Linked DNA regions of Prochlorococcus marinus XMU1404. The protein of the gene in region 2 interacts with the protein of the main gene of each other region in a pairwise test. Links are inferred from orthologs where the notes say so. Each region holds a gene or a part of one and is shown on either strand. Other genes may lie near its edges.

What was found. Proteins that work in one complex are often made in the same cells at the same time.
Region 1: the proteins of accC (region 2) and ribD interact in binary tests that used the Escherichia coli proteins (3 or more experiments, as listed by UniProt). The link is inferred for Prochlorococcus marinus XMU1404 from one-to-one orthologs.

What each region holds. Positions count from the first base shown.
Region 1 is NZ_JAAORE010000003.1:165,949-173,433, reverse strand. What follows is about bases 1,512-4,429. They hold ribD (bifunctional diaminohydroxyphosphoribosylaminopyrimidine deaminase/5-amino-6-(5-phosphoribosylamino)uracil reductase RibD), read left to right. Parts: upstream 1,512-2,382; coding sequence 2,383-3,477; downstream 3,478-4,429. Other genes in these bases: ftsH (ATP-dependent zinc metalloprotease FtsH), read left to right, coding at 3,592-4,429; HA144_RS07170 (DUF3122 domain-containing protein), read left to right, coding at 1,866-2,366; HA144_RS07175 (hypothetical protein), read left to right, coding at 1,640-1,891; cbiT (precorrin-6Y C5,15-methyltransferase (decarboxylating) subunit CbiT), read right to left, coding at 1,512-1,557. Outside these bases: HA144_RS07185 (NAD(+) kinase), read left to right, coding at 1-272; more of cbiT, read right to left, coding at 280-1,511; more of ftsH, read left to right, coding at 4,430-5,454; argF (ornithine carbamoyltransferase), read left to right, coding at 5,483-6,409; transcriptional repressor LexA, read left to right, coding at 6,464-7,081; HA144_RS07145 (glycosyltransferase family 4 protein), read right to left, coding at 7,221-7,485. UniProt on the Escherichia coli protein: Converts 2,5-diamino-6-(ribosylamino)-4(3h)-pyrimidinone 5'-phosphate into 5-amino-6-(ribosylamino)-2,4(1h,3h)-pyrimidinedione 5'-phosphate.
Region 2 is NZ_JAAORE010000001.1:63,045-70,425, forward strand. What follows is about bases 2,944-5,757. They hold accC (acetyl-CoA carboxylase biotin carboxylase subunit), read left to right. Parts: upstream 2,944-3,582; coding sequence 3,583-4,932; downstream 4,933-5,757. Other genes in these bases: HA144_RS00315 (glycosyl transferase), read right to left, coding at 2,944-3,214; HA144_RS00330 (YggT family protein), read right to left, coding at 4,953-5,255; psbX (photosystem II reaction center protein PsbX), read left to right, coding at 5,347-5,532; HA144_RS00340 (Ycf66 family protein), read left to right, coding at 5,612-5,757. Also shown: chromosome segregation protein SMC, read left to right, coding at 1-844; HA144_RS00310 (PRC-barrel domain-containing protein), read left to right, coding at 890-1,945; more of HA144_RS00315, read right to left, coding at 1,949-2,943; more of HA144_RS00340, read left to right, coding at 5,758-6,535; HA144_RS00345 (chlorophyll a/b-binding protein), read right to left, coding at 6,536-6,811; HA144_RS00350 (ABC transporter ATP-binding protein/permease), read right to left, coding at 6,820-7,381. UniProt on the Escherichia coli protein: This protein is a component of the acetyl coenzyme A carboxylase complex; first, biotin carboxylase catalyzes the carboxylation of the carrier protein and then the transcarboxylase transfers the carboxyl group to form malonyl-CoA.

The sequences.
Region 1 (7,485 bases), on a different replicon or contig from region 2:
AATTAACTCCAATTGCTCCACATTCATTAGCATCAAGAGCATTAGTTTTTAATGATTCAGAGCCAGTAACTGTTTTCCCCGCGACTCCTGAAAGGTTGGTAATGGTTGTTGATGGAAATGCTGGTTGTTATGTTTGGCCTGAAGATAGGGTTTTAATAAGAAAAAGTAAGCATTCAGTAAAGTTTATAAGACTCGAAGATCATGAATTTTTCCAGGTTTTAAGAAATAAATTAGGTTGGGGATTACCTCATGTGGCTAAGCCTAATAAATAACAATCATTTAAATTGATTTTTTACCTTTTAATAAAAAAACAGGATTATTTGGTTCTATTCTCATTCCCTCTGCGATACTTAAGCTTTTGTAAGTTTGAATTAAATTTAAATTTGTCTTGAAATTTTTAACTTCTAATTGCTCTTTCAATTCTTTTATTGCTTCAATGTCTATTATTGGGATGACTATAATATCTCCAATATTCATATATTGAGATAGGTTTTTAATAACTAAAAGTTTGGTTTGTTTATTGCAACCTCCAATTACTAATCTATTAGGTTTTTCAATAGAACTTAAAATTCTCTTTTCTAGAGTATTGTTTATATCTTCCTCTAAAATCAATTTTGGTTTAACGCCTAGCCTTTTTGAGTTTTCTAGTATTAATGCTTTTGAGCCAATCCTTTTGTCGATACAAAACAAATCTAAATTAGGCCTTAATTTTAATGCTTCTAAACCAATTGACCCACAACCTGCTCCTATATCCCAGATGACGCCATTGTTAGGAAGCTCTAGATCAGCCAAGATTTGGACCCGAACCTCCCTTTTAGTTAATAAATTAGGTCTATCATCAAAAGTTTCAAAAATAAAGTCACTAATTCCAAAAAGAGGGAGATTATTAGAATAATTCTTCTTTGTTTTTGTAAGAACAACAATATTCAAACTTGATATATCAGTAGGCAATGACTCGTTAAGATTTAATTTTTTTATTTTTTCATTATCAAAGCCTATTTCTTCACAGAGCCAAAAATCATATAAGTCAATCAGATTCAATTCTGATAAGTTTTTTTTGATTATTTCTAAACTTTTGTTATTTGAATCTGTAATGATAGCCAAATTTGAAGGCCTTGCTTTAAGAGCCTCAATAAACTTTTTCGTGTCTCTGCCGTGAATACTTACATTAACAGTATCTTGCCATGGGATTTTCATCTTACTAAATGCTAATTGAATGCAAGTATTTGAAGGGTAGAAACTTAATTCATCTTTTGAAAAGTTTTCTAGTAATATTCTCCCAATTCCAAACCAAAGTGGATCTCCTCTCGAAATTAAAATAACATCAGTTTTTTGAGATCTAAGCCAGTTAAGAAGTTCGTTATTACTTTTGCTCGAAAAAAATGATTTATTTTTTAATAGACCATTTTCGCTCCATGATTTGATTTCTTCAAAATATGAATTTGGAACTGCAATATTTTCTGTTTCTAAGAATAAATTTTGTAATTTTAAAGATAGATCCTCAAATTTATAAGAATTAATCCCAATTACATGAATTTTTCTATTAACTTCAGTCATCAATATTTATGAAATGGAACTTAATTGTTTGAATGTTTTATTAAATTATCTTATTATTATTCGAGTTATCATAGTTAATTAATTGTCTGAAAGGAGAAAGAGATTACATGATTTATTATTAACTCTAATTAATAAAGATAGTGAATTTGAGTTTATTGAAGAAGATTCTAGCGATTTAACATCTAGCTATTCTGAAAAAGACACTTTAAACTTATCTCGAGTTATAGAAAAAAATCGTAAAATAATCAAAAGATATCAAGCTATTGTAAGAACAGCTGTAACTCTAGATGCTCTGATGGATTCTGAAAATGAAGAAAATTACAAAATCAAATAAAAATATTTTTTTGAAAGGTATATTACCTTTACTTTTACTATTATCCTTTATTTTTAACCCATTAAAAGTATCTGCAGAAGTTGCAGAAACAGAAATGAATGGGGAATTAATGAATGCTAGTAGTGAGTTTTTAAGGGATTTAGACTTTGAAACTTGGCAATTAGTAGCTTATAAATCCCCTCTTTTTGAAGATAAATTGATCTTGAGAGTAATAGGATATCCTGGAAATCTCAGGATTGATCATCCCACTGACTTGAGGGTTGAATCAGGGAGAAAACAGTGGCTTTTAGGTGATAAAACATTACTCAATGTAGAATTAGCAAATGATGGAAGACAAGCTGCGGCAGAATTCGATCTAGATAAATTGATTAAAAATTTAGATAAAAATAGACCATTAAGATTATCTTTGTCAGGAGTCTTTTCAGAGTTACCTGTCCCCCCCTTCGTGGTTAAAGAATGGAGATCACTAAGTTGAATATTTTATATAAAAGATGTCTGAAATAAATTTAAGCCATACAAAATGGATGAAAAGAGCACTCTTTTTGGCTTCGTTAGGCAATAATACAACTAGTCCTAACCCTAGGGTAGGATCAGTGATTCTTGATAAAAATGGAAACCTTATTTCAGAAGGATTTCATTACAAGGCAGGGATGCCTCATGCTGAGGCAATGGCTTTTAGTAATTTAAAAAAGGATGCAAAAGGGGGATCAATGTATGTGAATCTCGAACCTTGCTGTCATCAAGGTAAAACACCTCCATGTGTAGATAAGGTAATATCTTCAGGGATAAGGAAGGTCTATATATCGATTCAAGATCCTGATAAAAGAGTCTCTGGGAAAAGTATTAAACTTTTAAAAGAAGCAGGAATTCAAGTTCACTTAGGATTATGTGAGAAAGAATCCTTAGAATTAAACAAAGCTTTTATTCATAGAAATATTACTCAAAAGTCATTTGGTGTTCTTAAATGGGCTATGAGTATTGATGGCAGAATAGGTTTAAAAAATGGTAAGAGTAAATGGATTACTAATGAAGAATCAAGGTCATTAGTTCACTCTTTTAGAGCAGAATTTGATGCAATTATCATTGGTGGAAACACATTAAGGAAAGATAATCCACTTTTGACTACAAGAGGTTTAAAGTATCCTGAGCCTTTGAGAGTTGTTTTCACAAAAAGTTTAGATCTTCCTTTAAAATCTAATCTTTGGGATTGTAGTAAGGCAAAAACTATAGTTATTTATGATTCTTCTACAGCAAATGAAAGTTACCTCACAAGGATTCCCAAATGTGTAGAGGTCGAAAAGGTATCATCAGACAATCCAGAGTTGATTTCAAAAATACTTGCTAAAAGAGGATGTAATAAAGTTCTATGGGAATGTGGCCCTAGATTAGCGACTGCTGCTATGCAATCTAATTGTGTTCAGGAAATTATTACTTTTATCGCTCCAAAAATTTTAGGTGGAGAAACTAGTATGAATCCTTTTGGTGATTTTGAATTTGCAGAAATGAATGAAATTATCAAATTAAGTGATCTTAGGGTTAGTTTGATTGGCAATGATATTTGCATTAAAAGTTCATTTGAGAATTAATCTTTATTACCAATTTATTTAGGTCAAAGTACCGTACGGTTCTTACCCCAAAAAAAAATACGGATACGGAAACTCTTCGTTTAGTTTATAATAAGTTCAAATTTGACCACCATCATGCCAATAAGACAAGACGATAATCAACCTAATAGAAGATTTGGAATTGTAAATATAATTTTGATAGGAGTTGGAGCATTACTTTTATTTAGCAGTCTTTTCCCTAATCAAAATATGCAAATCCCTAGGGTTCCTTACTCTTTGTTTATAGATCAAGTTAATGATGGGGAAGTTAAGAGAGCATATATAACTCAAGAACAAATTAGATATGAATTGAATGGAGCTGAGGAAGGTTCACCCTCTGTATTGGCGACAACCCCAATTTTTGATATGGACCTTCCACAAAGGTTAGAAAGTAAAGGGGTGGAATTTGCTGCTGCTCCTCCTAAAAAACCTAATTTCTTCTCAACAATTTTGAGCTGGGTTGTTCCTCCATTAATTTTTATACTAGTTTTACAATTCTTTGCTAGAAGAAGTATGGGTGGTGGAGGTGCTCAAGGAGCTCTAAGTTTTACTAAAAGTAAAGCTAAGGTTTATGTACCTGATGATGAATCAAAAGTAACATTTGCTGATGTTGCAGGAGTTGATGAAGCTAAGGACGAATTAACAGAAATAGTTGATTTTCTAAAAAAACCAGAAAGATATACCGATATTGGAGCAAGAATACCTAAAGGTGTTCTCTTGGTCGGACCTCCAGGAACAGGTAAAACACTTCTTTCAAAAGCTGTTGCTGGTGAAGCAGAAGTTCCTTTTTTCATTATTTCAGGTTCTGAATTTGTTGAACTTTTTGTGGGTGCTGGCGCGGCAAGAGTTAGGGACTTATTTGAACAAGCTAAGAAAAAAGCTCCTTGCATAATTTTTATTGATGAGTTAGATGCTATTGGCAAAAGCCGTTCGGGATCAATGGGAGTTGTTGGGGGTAATGATGAGAGGGAACAAACATTAAATCAACTACTTACTGAAATGGATGGATTTGCATCTACAGATAAGCCAGTTATTGTACTTGCTGCTACTAACCAGCCAGAAGTACTTGATGCAGCACTTTTGAGACCTGGTAGATTTGATAGGCAAGTTTTAGTAGATAGGCCTGATTTATCCGGTAGGAAAACAATCCTTGAAATTTATACAAAAAAGGTTAAATTAGCAGACTCTATAGATTTAGACTCAATTGCACAAGCTACAAGTGGATTCGCAGGGGCAGATTTGGCTAATATGGTTAATGAAGCAGCTTTACTTGCAGCAAGAGCTAAAAGAAAAAGTGTAGAGCAAAGAGATTTGAGTGAAGCTATTGAGAGAGTGGTAGCAGGTCTAGAGAAAAAAAGTAGAGTTCTCCAAGATGACGAGAAGAAAGTTGTGGCATACCATGAAGTCGGCCATGCCATTGTGGGCCACCTCATGCCAGGAGGATCAAAAGTTGCAAAAATTTCAATTGTACCTAGAGGCATGAGTGCTCTAGGTTATACACTTCAACTTCCTACAGAAGAAAGATTTCTCAACTCCAAGGATGAGTTGAAAGGACAAATAGCCACACTGCTTGGTGGAAGATCAGCTGAAGAAGTGGTTTTTGGGAAAGTCACAACTGGAGCTTCAAATGATCTCCAAAGAGCTACTGATATTGCTGAGCAAATGGTTGGTACTTTTGGAATGAGTGATATACTTGGACCCCTAGCTTATGACAAACAAGGTGGTGGTCAATTCTTGGGTAACGGCAATAATCCAAGAAGATCAGTCAGTGATGCTACAGCACAAGCTATAGATAAAGAAGTAAGAGAATTAGTTGATGATGCTCATGAGACAGCATTGAATATTTTGAGGAATAATTTACCTTTATTAGAATCTATTTCACAAAAGATACTTAAAGAAGAGGTTATAGAAGGAGAGGATCTCAAAACGCTACTTGCTGAAAGTAAAATGCCTGCATAGTAGAATTTAGGTCATCTTTATAAAAATGATGCTAAAACCAAATAAGATTGTAAGTTCAAATTTTTTATCATCCTTGGATATTTCAAATGAAGAAGTTATAAATTTACTAAATCTTGCTCAAAATTTTAAAAATAAAGATATAAATATTCAACTTAAAAACAAAGTTTTGGGACTCATTTTTGATAAATCTTCTACCCGTACGAGAGTTAGCTTTCAAGTGGCAATGTCACGACTTGGCGGGACCACTATTGATTTAAATCCAACTACTTCACAGATAGGCAGGGGCGAGCCTATAAGAGATACAGCTCGAGTTCTAAGCAGATATTGTGATGCACTTGCAATAAGAACTTTTAAACAATCAGATTTGGAAGAATATGCGCGGTGGTCTTCCAAGCCTGTTATAAATGCACTCACTGATTTAGAGCATCCATGCCAAGCTTTGGCTGATTTTATGACAATTAAAGAGGAATTTAATGATTTTAGTAAAGTTGTTTTAACATTTATAGGCGATGGCAATAATGTTGCAAATTCACTTATTTTATGTGGAGCATTACTTGATGTGGAAGTGAGAATTTCTTGTCCAAAGGGATATGAACCAAATAGTGCAATTATAAAAAAAGCGTTAGAGATAAGTAATAAAAAAGATTTTTTGAAAATCATAAATGATCCTCACGTGGCTGTAGTTGGGTCAAATGTTTTGTACACAGACGTTTGGTCCTCAATGGGTGAAGAAAATAAAAAAGAAAAAAAAGATATAGATTTTGATGGATTTAATATTAATAATGATTTATTGAAGAAAGCAAAAAAAGATGCAATTGTTTTACATTGTCTTCCAGCATATCGAGACAAAGAAATAACTAATGAAGTGTTCGAAAGTAAAAATAGTCGAATTTTCGAACAAGCAGAAAATAGACTTCATGTTCAACAAGCCCTTTTAGCATCACTTCTTTCCTAGAACTTGCAAAAAGGCGATTTAAAAGGTACAAATGTATTAGAGTACATATGTTCCTTGGTTAACTATTCAGGCGATAATCTCACTGAAGCCCAAAACGAGCTTTATCAGTGGATAAGAGATTATGTGAGAGATTTTCAACATAGCCCTTCAATAAGGCAAATGATGAACGCAATGGGTTTAAAGTCACCAGCGCCTATTCAAAGTAGGCTTAAACATCTTCAAGATAAGGGCTTTATTTCTTGGCAGGAAGGTAAAGCGAGAACTCTTAAATTGGTTGATGAAATTATTGATGGAATTCCTATTAAAGGATCGGTAGCCGCAGGCGGATTAATTGAAACTTTTTCAGATGTCTATGAAAATCTTGACATTACAGATGTATTTAAGAAAAAGGATGTTTTTGCACTCACAGTTAATGGTGATTCAATGATTGATGCATGTATAGCTGATGGAGATATGGTTTTGATGGAACCTATAAGAGATTCTAATTCTCTAATAAATGGAACAATTGTGAGCGCAATGGTTCCAGGCTCCGGTACAACATTGAAGTACTTTTTCAAAAGAGGAGCAAAAATATTTTTAGAGGCAGCCAATCCAAATTATGAACCTATTGAATTAAATTTGGATGAAGTTATATTTCAAGGTAAGCTTTTAGCAGTTTGGCGCAAAATTTAGCTAAAAATTACTAATCATTTATTTCAACTTTAGTATATTTTTTTAAATAAATTTTTTGAAAAAAACTTTTAACCTCCCCCTTCCTTGCTCTCTTAGTAGTATCTTTTATATAAAAAATAATAATTTCTAGTAACTAAAATTATTGATCGAGAAGTTTTTCGAAAATATTTATATGCCTAACAATCCATTTTTTTATATCAAAAAACTCAACTGCTCTAATTCTTGAGGCTTGTGACATAATATTTTTTTTATCAATTATTTCCTTCATCCCATTTGCAATAGTAGAATCATTAGGAACCATGGTTTGATCCCAATTTTCTTCAACATTAATTCCTATACCTGATTCTTCCCCTACTAATTCTGGTATCCCTCCACTAGAAGAGTATAAAATCGGAAGACCACTA
Region 2 (7,381 bases):
AAGGAAAAGAGATGAATTAAACTCTTCAATTTCAAATAAAAGGCAAGAATATAATAACTATCTGTTGAAGCTTGAATATCTTGAAAGGGATATGCATTCTCTTAAAGAAGAGATGAGGAGCGAGAAAATAAAATTAGAAAATTATAAAAAAGATCTACCTAATCCTTCGCCGCATTTTGGAGAATATGAAGGAAAAACTCTTGATTTTTTGCAATCAGAAATCTCGATCATAAATGGAAAACTACAAAGCTTAGAACCTGTGAATATGTTGGCTCTTGATGAATTAGAAGAATTAATTGAGAGATTAAATGGTTTGCGAGAAAAATTGGAAATTTTATCTAATGAAAGATCTGAATTATTGCTGAGAATAGAAACTGTATCGACGATGCGTCAAGAGGCTTTTATGCAAGCATTTAAAGAAGTTGATAAACACTTTAGAGAAATTTTTGCCAATTTATCTGACGGAGATGGTTTTCTTCAACTTGAAAATCCTAATTCTCCTTTAGAAGGAGGATTAACTTTAGTGGCTCATCCTAAGGGAAAAAATGTCAGAAGATTAGCCTCTATGTCAGGTGGTGAAAAATCATTAACTGCTTTAAGTTTTTTATTTGCTTTGCAGAAGTATAAACCTTCACCTTTTTATGCATTAGATGAGGTTGATAGTTTCTTAGATGGCATAAATGTTGAAAGGTTGTCAAAATTAATATCTAATCAGTCATCAAATGCTCAATTTATAGTCGTAAGTCATAGAAGGCCTATGATTAGTGCGTCTGAACGCACAATTGGTGTTGCGCAAGCAAGAGGTGCTAATACTCAAGTTCTTGGGTTACCAAATGCTGCATAAACACACTTTTTTAAATTTATACGTCAGAATGATAAAAAGCTATTTATGAGTTTGTCTAACACATCTGCTAATAAGAATAGCCCTAACTCGGTTCCTAGTGAACGTTTATGGTTAAGGTCAGAATTAATGGGAACGCAAGTTATAACTACTGATACTGGTAGGCGTTTAGGCGTAGTTGGGGAAGTTGTTGTTGATATCGATAGAAGAGAAGTGGTCGCTTTGGGACTAAGAGATAATCCACTCACAAGATTTTTACCAGGGTTGCCAAAATGGATGCCTTTAGAAAGTATAAAGCAAGTTGGAGATGTCATATTAGTTGACTCCCTAGATTCTTTGAGTGAAAGTTTTTCTCCAGAAAGATATGGGAAAGTAATTAATTGTCAGGTTATTACAGAATCTGGACAACTTTTAGGGAGAGTTCTTGGCTTTTCTTTTGATATTGAGACTGGGGATTTGATTTCTCTTGTTATGGGTGCTGTTGGTGTTCCACTTTTAGGTGAGGGAGTTTTAAGTACTTGGGAAATTCCTGTTGAGGAAATCGTAAGTAGTGGTACTGATAGGATTATTGTTTATGAAGGCGCTGAAGATAAATTGAAGCAACTTAGTAGTGGTTTACTTGAGAAACTTGGAGTAGGGGGTTCTTCATGGGATGAAAGGGAAGCAAATGGATACTCAGCAAATCTTGTACCTGTAGAGAATCAGTTACTTTCAGGTTCGGAATCAGAACAGCAAAACACTTTGGTAGAGGAATATGAAGAAGTTGTTAAACAAGATGATTATGAAGATGATTATGAAGATGATTATGAAGATGAACTTGAATATGTTGAAATAAAGGACCCTTCAGAGGAAATGAATAACAGAAAAAAGCTTTATATGGATAATGATTATTCTGATCAGATTGAGAATCAAAATAGTATTAATCCAATAGAAGAAAACAACAATATTGATTTAAAGCAAAAGAAACAATCAAGTACTAATTTAGCTTCGAAAAGACCAATTCAAAATTCAACTGAAACTTTAGATATTGAACCACTAGATGAAAAAAATTTAGTTCAAGATAATAAAAAATCAAAAAAGTTTGAAATTGATGATCCTTGGTAATTGCTAAAGTTTTTTTATTGAACTAAAAATTATAGAAGCAAGTTTTTTTGCAGCACCTATATCGCCTCTTTCTTTGTGTAGATTATCCCTAATACTTTTTAATTGATCTTTATTTTTAATAAGAAATAATGCTTCTCTTGCAACTTTTCTAGGGGAAATATTACCTATCCTTTCAGGGACAATCAATTTTTTAGCTTTAATATTTGGCCAAGCAAAAAACTTCTTTTTTTTAAGATAAAAATTTTTAATTATAAAAGTTAGGCATCTATTTATAAATGAAATTTTTCCAATTACTCCAAAAATTCCATCCCATGCATTCATCACATTTAAATGTTGAGTTGGTAGAACAACTAACATTGGAAGAGTAATTGCTGCTAATTCTGCAGTATTTGCTCCTACAGTTGTAATTGCAAGATCACATTCTTTTAATATTTCATAGCAAGGGTGTTTCTTGATTAGATAAATTTTTGTATTTTTTGATGTTTCAATTACATAATCAAAACGAGAGTCTTTGAAGTTTTGAATTGTTTTGATTTTTGATGAGTAATATTTAGTAATTGGATTTTTGTTGCTTTGAAAAAATAAATATTCACTTTTATCAGTAGTTGGGGCAATGGGGATTATAAAATTTATATTTTGATTTTTTTCAGCAATATGATCTGCAACTTCTAAGAAGAAAGGAATTCCAATAGAAAGTTTTGCTTTTTTAGAACCAGGAAACAATGCAATATAGTGTTTTTCTTTATTTCTTAATGATATTTCACTATCAATTTTGATATCTGCCATCAAATCGCCAATGACTTTACATTTATATTTATATCTTTTAGGTATTAACTCTTTTACTTTTACATTCATAGCAGCAATTTCGTTGGTCCATTGCGGCCAACGCGAAACCCATTCAGCATATGTGATATTTAAATAACCCAATCTTTTAGATAATAAAATGCTCCAAAATTGATCCCCACCAAGGAAAATAACTACCCCTTTTTTTGGCCAATTCGCAAAAGAATGTGGCTTGATTAATAATTTCCAAAAACTTTTGGCTTTTGTAATTAATTCGAATTTATTCCATGAATTTGCAACTAAAAATTCTTTACCAGTTGCATTTGGGCAAGGAACTAGGACTAACCTCAGAGTGAAATTAAGTTTATCGTTACCACATAGTGATTTATTTATTTTGTTAAGCTCATCCACTACAGGATTTACCCATGTAGTTAATTCACCAGGACCATTGGAAACTATAACAACTGCAACTGGATTTTTTTTCATTGCAGTTTAGCAAGAATACATTAAATGCGGACGGCGAGACTTGAACTCGCAAGGCCGAAGCCACACGCTCCTTAGACGTGCGCGTCTACCAATTCCGCCACGTCCGCAAAGGGTTCTTAGCAACCGGGGGATACCTAAACCTTAGAAATATCATACATTATTGGCTGAAATAAGCATGTAGTTCTAAAAGAGTATTTTTGAATATGATGAATAATTTTTCTATTGCATAAAACAAATATTTATACATATATAACGTTCTAGGTTGTATTGTAAAAAATGTCCTCTGATCACTAAAAAATTTTGTTAAATACTTTGGCAAATAATTTTTTATTTTAAGTCATTTTCATTTCTTCAATTTAATTTTCATAATGGTTGAAAAAGTTTTAATTGCTAATCGTGGAGAAATAGCTTTGCGAATTGTCAGAAGTTGTAGAGAACTAGGTATTGCAACCGTAGCAGTTTTTAGCACTGTAGATAAAAAAGCATTGCATGTTCAGCTTGCTGATGAAGCGGTTTGCGTTGGAGATTCGTTAAGTAATAAGAGTTATTTAAATATTCCCAATATACTTGCTGCTGCTACATCGAGAGGAGTTGATGCTATTCATCCTGGTTATGGATTTCTTGCTGAAAATGATAAATTTGCTGAGATGTGTAACGATCACGGCATAGTTTTTATTGGTCCATCTCCTAAAGCTATTAGATCTATGGGAGATAAATCTACAGCTAAAGAAACTATGGAAGCAGTTGGAGTTCCAACAGTACCTGGTAGTAAAGGTTTGTTATCAAATATAGATGAGGCTTATCAATTGGCAGATGATATTGGCTATCCGGTAATTATTAAAGCCACTGCTGGAGGAGGTGGAAGAGGTATGAGATTGGTCGAAAATTCCGATAATCTCGAAAAAATGTTTAAAGCAGCACAAGGTGAAGCAGAAGCAGCTTTTGGTAATGCTGGTTTATATATGGAGAAATTTATAAAGAAGCCAAGACATGTAGAAATTCAGATTTTGGCGGATAGATCAGGCAATGTTGTTCATTTAGGAGAGCGAGATTGTTCAGTTCAAAGAAGACATCAGAAGTTACTGGAAGAATCTCCTAGTCCTGCGATTAACGCTGAACTAAGAAAAAAAATGGGGAACGCAGCTATTGCTGCTGCAAAAAGTATTGGCTACGAAGGAGCTGGTACAGTTGAATTTTTAGTCGATGATGATGATAATTTTTATTTTATGGAAATGAATACTAGGATTCAAGTTGAACATCCTGTTACTGAAATGGTTACGGGAGTTGATTTAATAGCTGAGCAAATTAAAATTGCAAGCGGAGTAAGCTTGGAATTTAGTCAGAATGATATCCATTTAAACGGTCATGCCATTGAATGTAGAATAAATGCTGAAGATCCGTCTCATAATTTCCGACCATCACCTGGAAAAATAACTGGGTGGCTTCCTCCTGGTGGGCCTGGTGTAAGGGTGGATAGTCATGTTTATACCGGCTATGAAATACCTCCTTTCTATGACTCTTTAATTGGTAAATTAATAGTTTGGGGAAAAGATCGTAATACTGCAATTAAACGTATGAATAGGGCTTTAAATGAATGCGCAGTAACTGGTATTCCTACAACAATTAACTTTCATCTGACCTTACTGAATAAATCTAAATTTAAGGAAGGAAAAATACATACTAAATATGTAGAAGAAGAATTATTGCCAAATTACTGAGAAAAGTTAAATGATTTCTATTAAATATGTGTATGAATTGCAAGTTTTATGAGTCCTTGTTGACCAACTAAAATCTCTCTTAAAAAGCTTATCACTCCAATCCATATTACCGGTCCAACGTCAACTCCTCCAATAGGAGGAATGAATTTTCTTGTTAAATTAAGAATAGAGTTTGATGGTATTGAAATTAATAACCATAAACCTTTACTTAAATCAATTTTTGGGTACCAACTAAGAATTAATCTTATTAGAAAAACGATAGTTAGATATGAAAGAGAAATCCCTAAACTAACATCTAAAATTTGAAGAGAGTTAACAAGCAAGGAAATCACAATTATTTAATTCATCTTAATAAATAACCCACTGAAACGTATTTAATTCGTATTATAAATTGAGAATTTAATATTTAAAAAAGTGTTTCAAATCTCAAATTTATCTCTAGTCGCAGATTTTTCTGCTGAAGTTGCAAATAATTCTGCAGTTGGAATGATAGGTAGTTTTATTGCTGCTGCTTTACTTATCGTTATTCCAGCCAGTGCATTTTTGATTTTTGTCAGTCAGAAAGATTCCCTCGATCGTACTTCTACAGGAAGACGCTAGTTTTTGTAAAAGTTTTAAGTACACTATATATATAGGGAATTTAAGAAACCCTTTTAAAAATAAATTTTGGAGAAAGAATGTGGTCAATGCTAGTCTCAATTGGGCCAGTATTGTTGGTATTGTCCTCGCTGTTTGTGGAGGAGGCCTTTATTTTCTGAGGTCTTTTAAACCTGCATTAGCAAGAGATTATGATGTTTTCTTCGCAGCCATAGGACTTTTGTGCGGGGGAATATTATTTTTCCAAGGCTGGAGGCTAGATCCCATCCTTCAGTTTGGTCAGTTTTTGTTAGCAGGAACCACAGTTTTTTTTGCATATGAAAGTGTGCGATTGAGGGGAGTTGCTACTGATCAAGCAAGAAGGTCATCTTATTTTGATGATGATCCTATTTCTGATGTTCCTAGAAATTCTAGGGGTAGATTTAATGAAGATTACGATAGGTTTCAGCAGCCTGAAAGACCATCAAGAAGATTTAAACCTCAAGAAGATGAATTTGAAGAAGACTATATGGAGGGGAGATCTCGTAGGAGGAATGTTTCAAGAGCTATACCTTCTGCCGCTGCAAGCAGAAGCAGGCCATCTACAAGAGAAGCAGATCAGTTTGACAATGATGAACCTATAAGGAGAAGAAGAAGACAGACTAGTGCAAGTAATCAATCAGAAGGAAATAACTTTGGTGAGAGACGCAACTTATCTCGCAATGAAGTTAAAACAGGATCAAGACCTAGAATGAATCGGACAGTTTCTAGACAAGATGATATTTCTTCGCCTGCTGATTCTTCTCCATCAAGCAAGAAACCTACAAGATCTCCTATCAGGCAGCAGACTTCAACAGCTCAAGTTGAAGATGCTTCATTCAAAGATACTAAGCAAGTTAAAAAAAATCGTGAGACTCGTAGAGTAAGCTCTTCAGATAGATCAAGTTCAAAAAATCAAAATGGTAGATATACCGTTGGAACAAACAAAAAGAAACCAAGAGATAACAGCTCTAGATTTGATGATTAATTATAAGATTCCTGCCCATTTTAAAAACGATTGTTGACTAAATAATTCAATTAGTATTATCGCTAGGAATCCGATCATTGCAAATCTACCATTAGTTATTTCAGAATAACTACTCCACCCAAATTTGTATTCATCTTCAATATGAATTGATTTTTCATCTAATTCATTGTCTTTAGTTTGTTCATTAATGTAATTTACATCTTCTTGATGTTCTATAAAACTCTCATTACCTAAATTAGTAACTTCTGAGTTAGTTTGTTCTTCTTTAGAATTCATCTTTTTTGCTAATCATTAAAATTATACTTATCAGAAGTCAATAATTTCCAGTCTCCTTGTCCATTTAATTCTAAAATATTTTCATGAAAATCTTTTAAACTAGGTCTATGTCCAACACTAATAAGAGAAAGTTCTCGTTCCTTTAGTAAGCTATATAGTTTTTTTTCAGTGTCAATATCTAAAGCACTTGTTGCTTCATCAAGTACCGCAAATCTTGGAGAATTTAGTAAGAGTCTTGCAAAAGCCAATCTTTGTTGCTCTCCTAGAGAAAGAATTCGTGGCCAATCTTGTTTGATATCAAGATTAGGATACCGATCAACTAAGGTTTTTAAGTTTACTTCATAAAGTACAGAAGTAAGATGTTCATCACTAAATTTCTTAACTTCAGTGGGATAACATAATTGCTCCCTTAAAGAACCAAGTAACATATAAGGTTTTTGAGGTATGAATAATAATTCCCCAATTTTAGGTTTTTTTATGACTCCATGGTCTGGTTCCCATAATCCACTAATCATCCTTAGTAAAGATGTTTTTCCACATCCAGAAGGTCCTACAACCAAAAGTGATTGA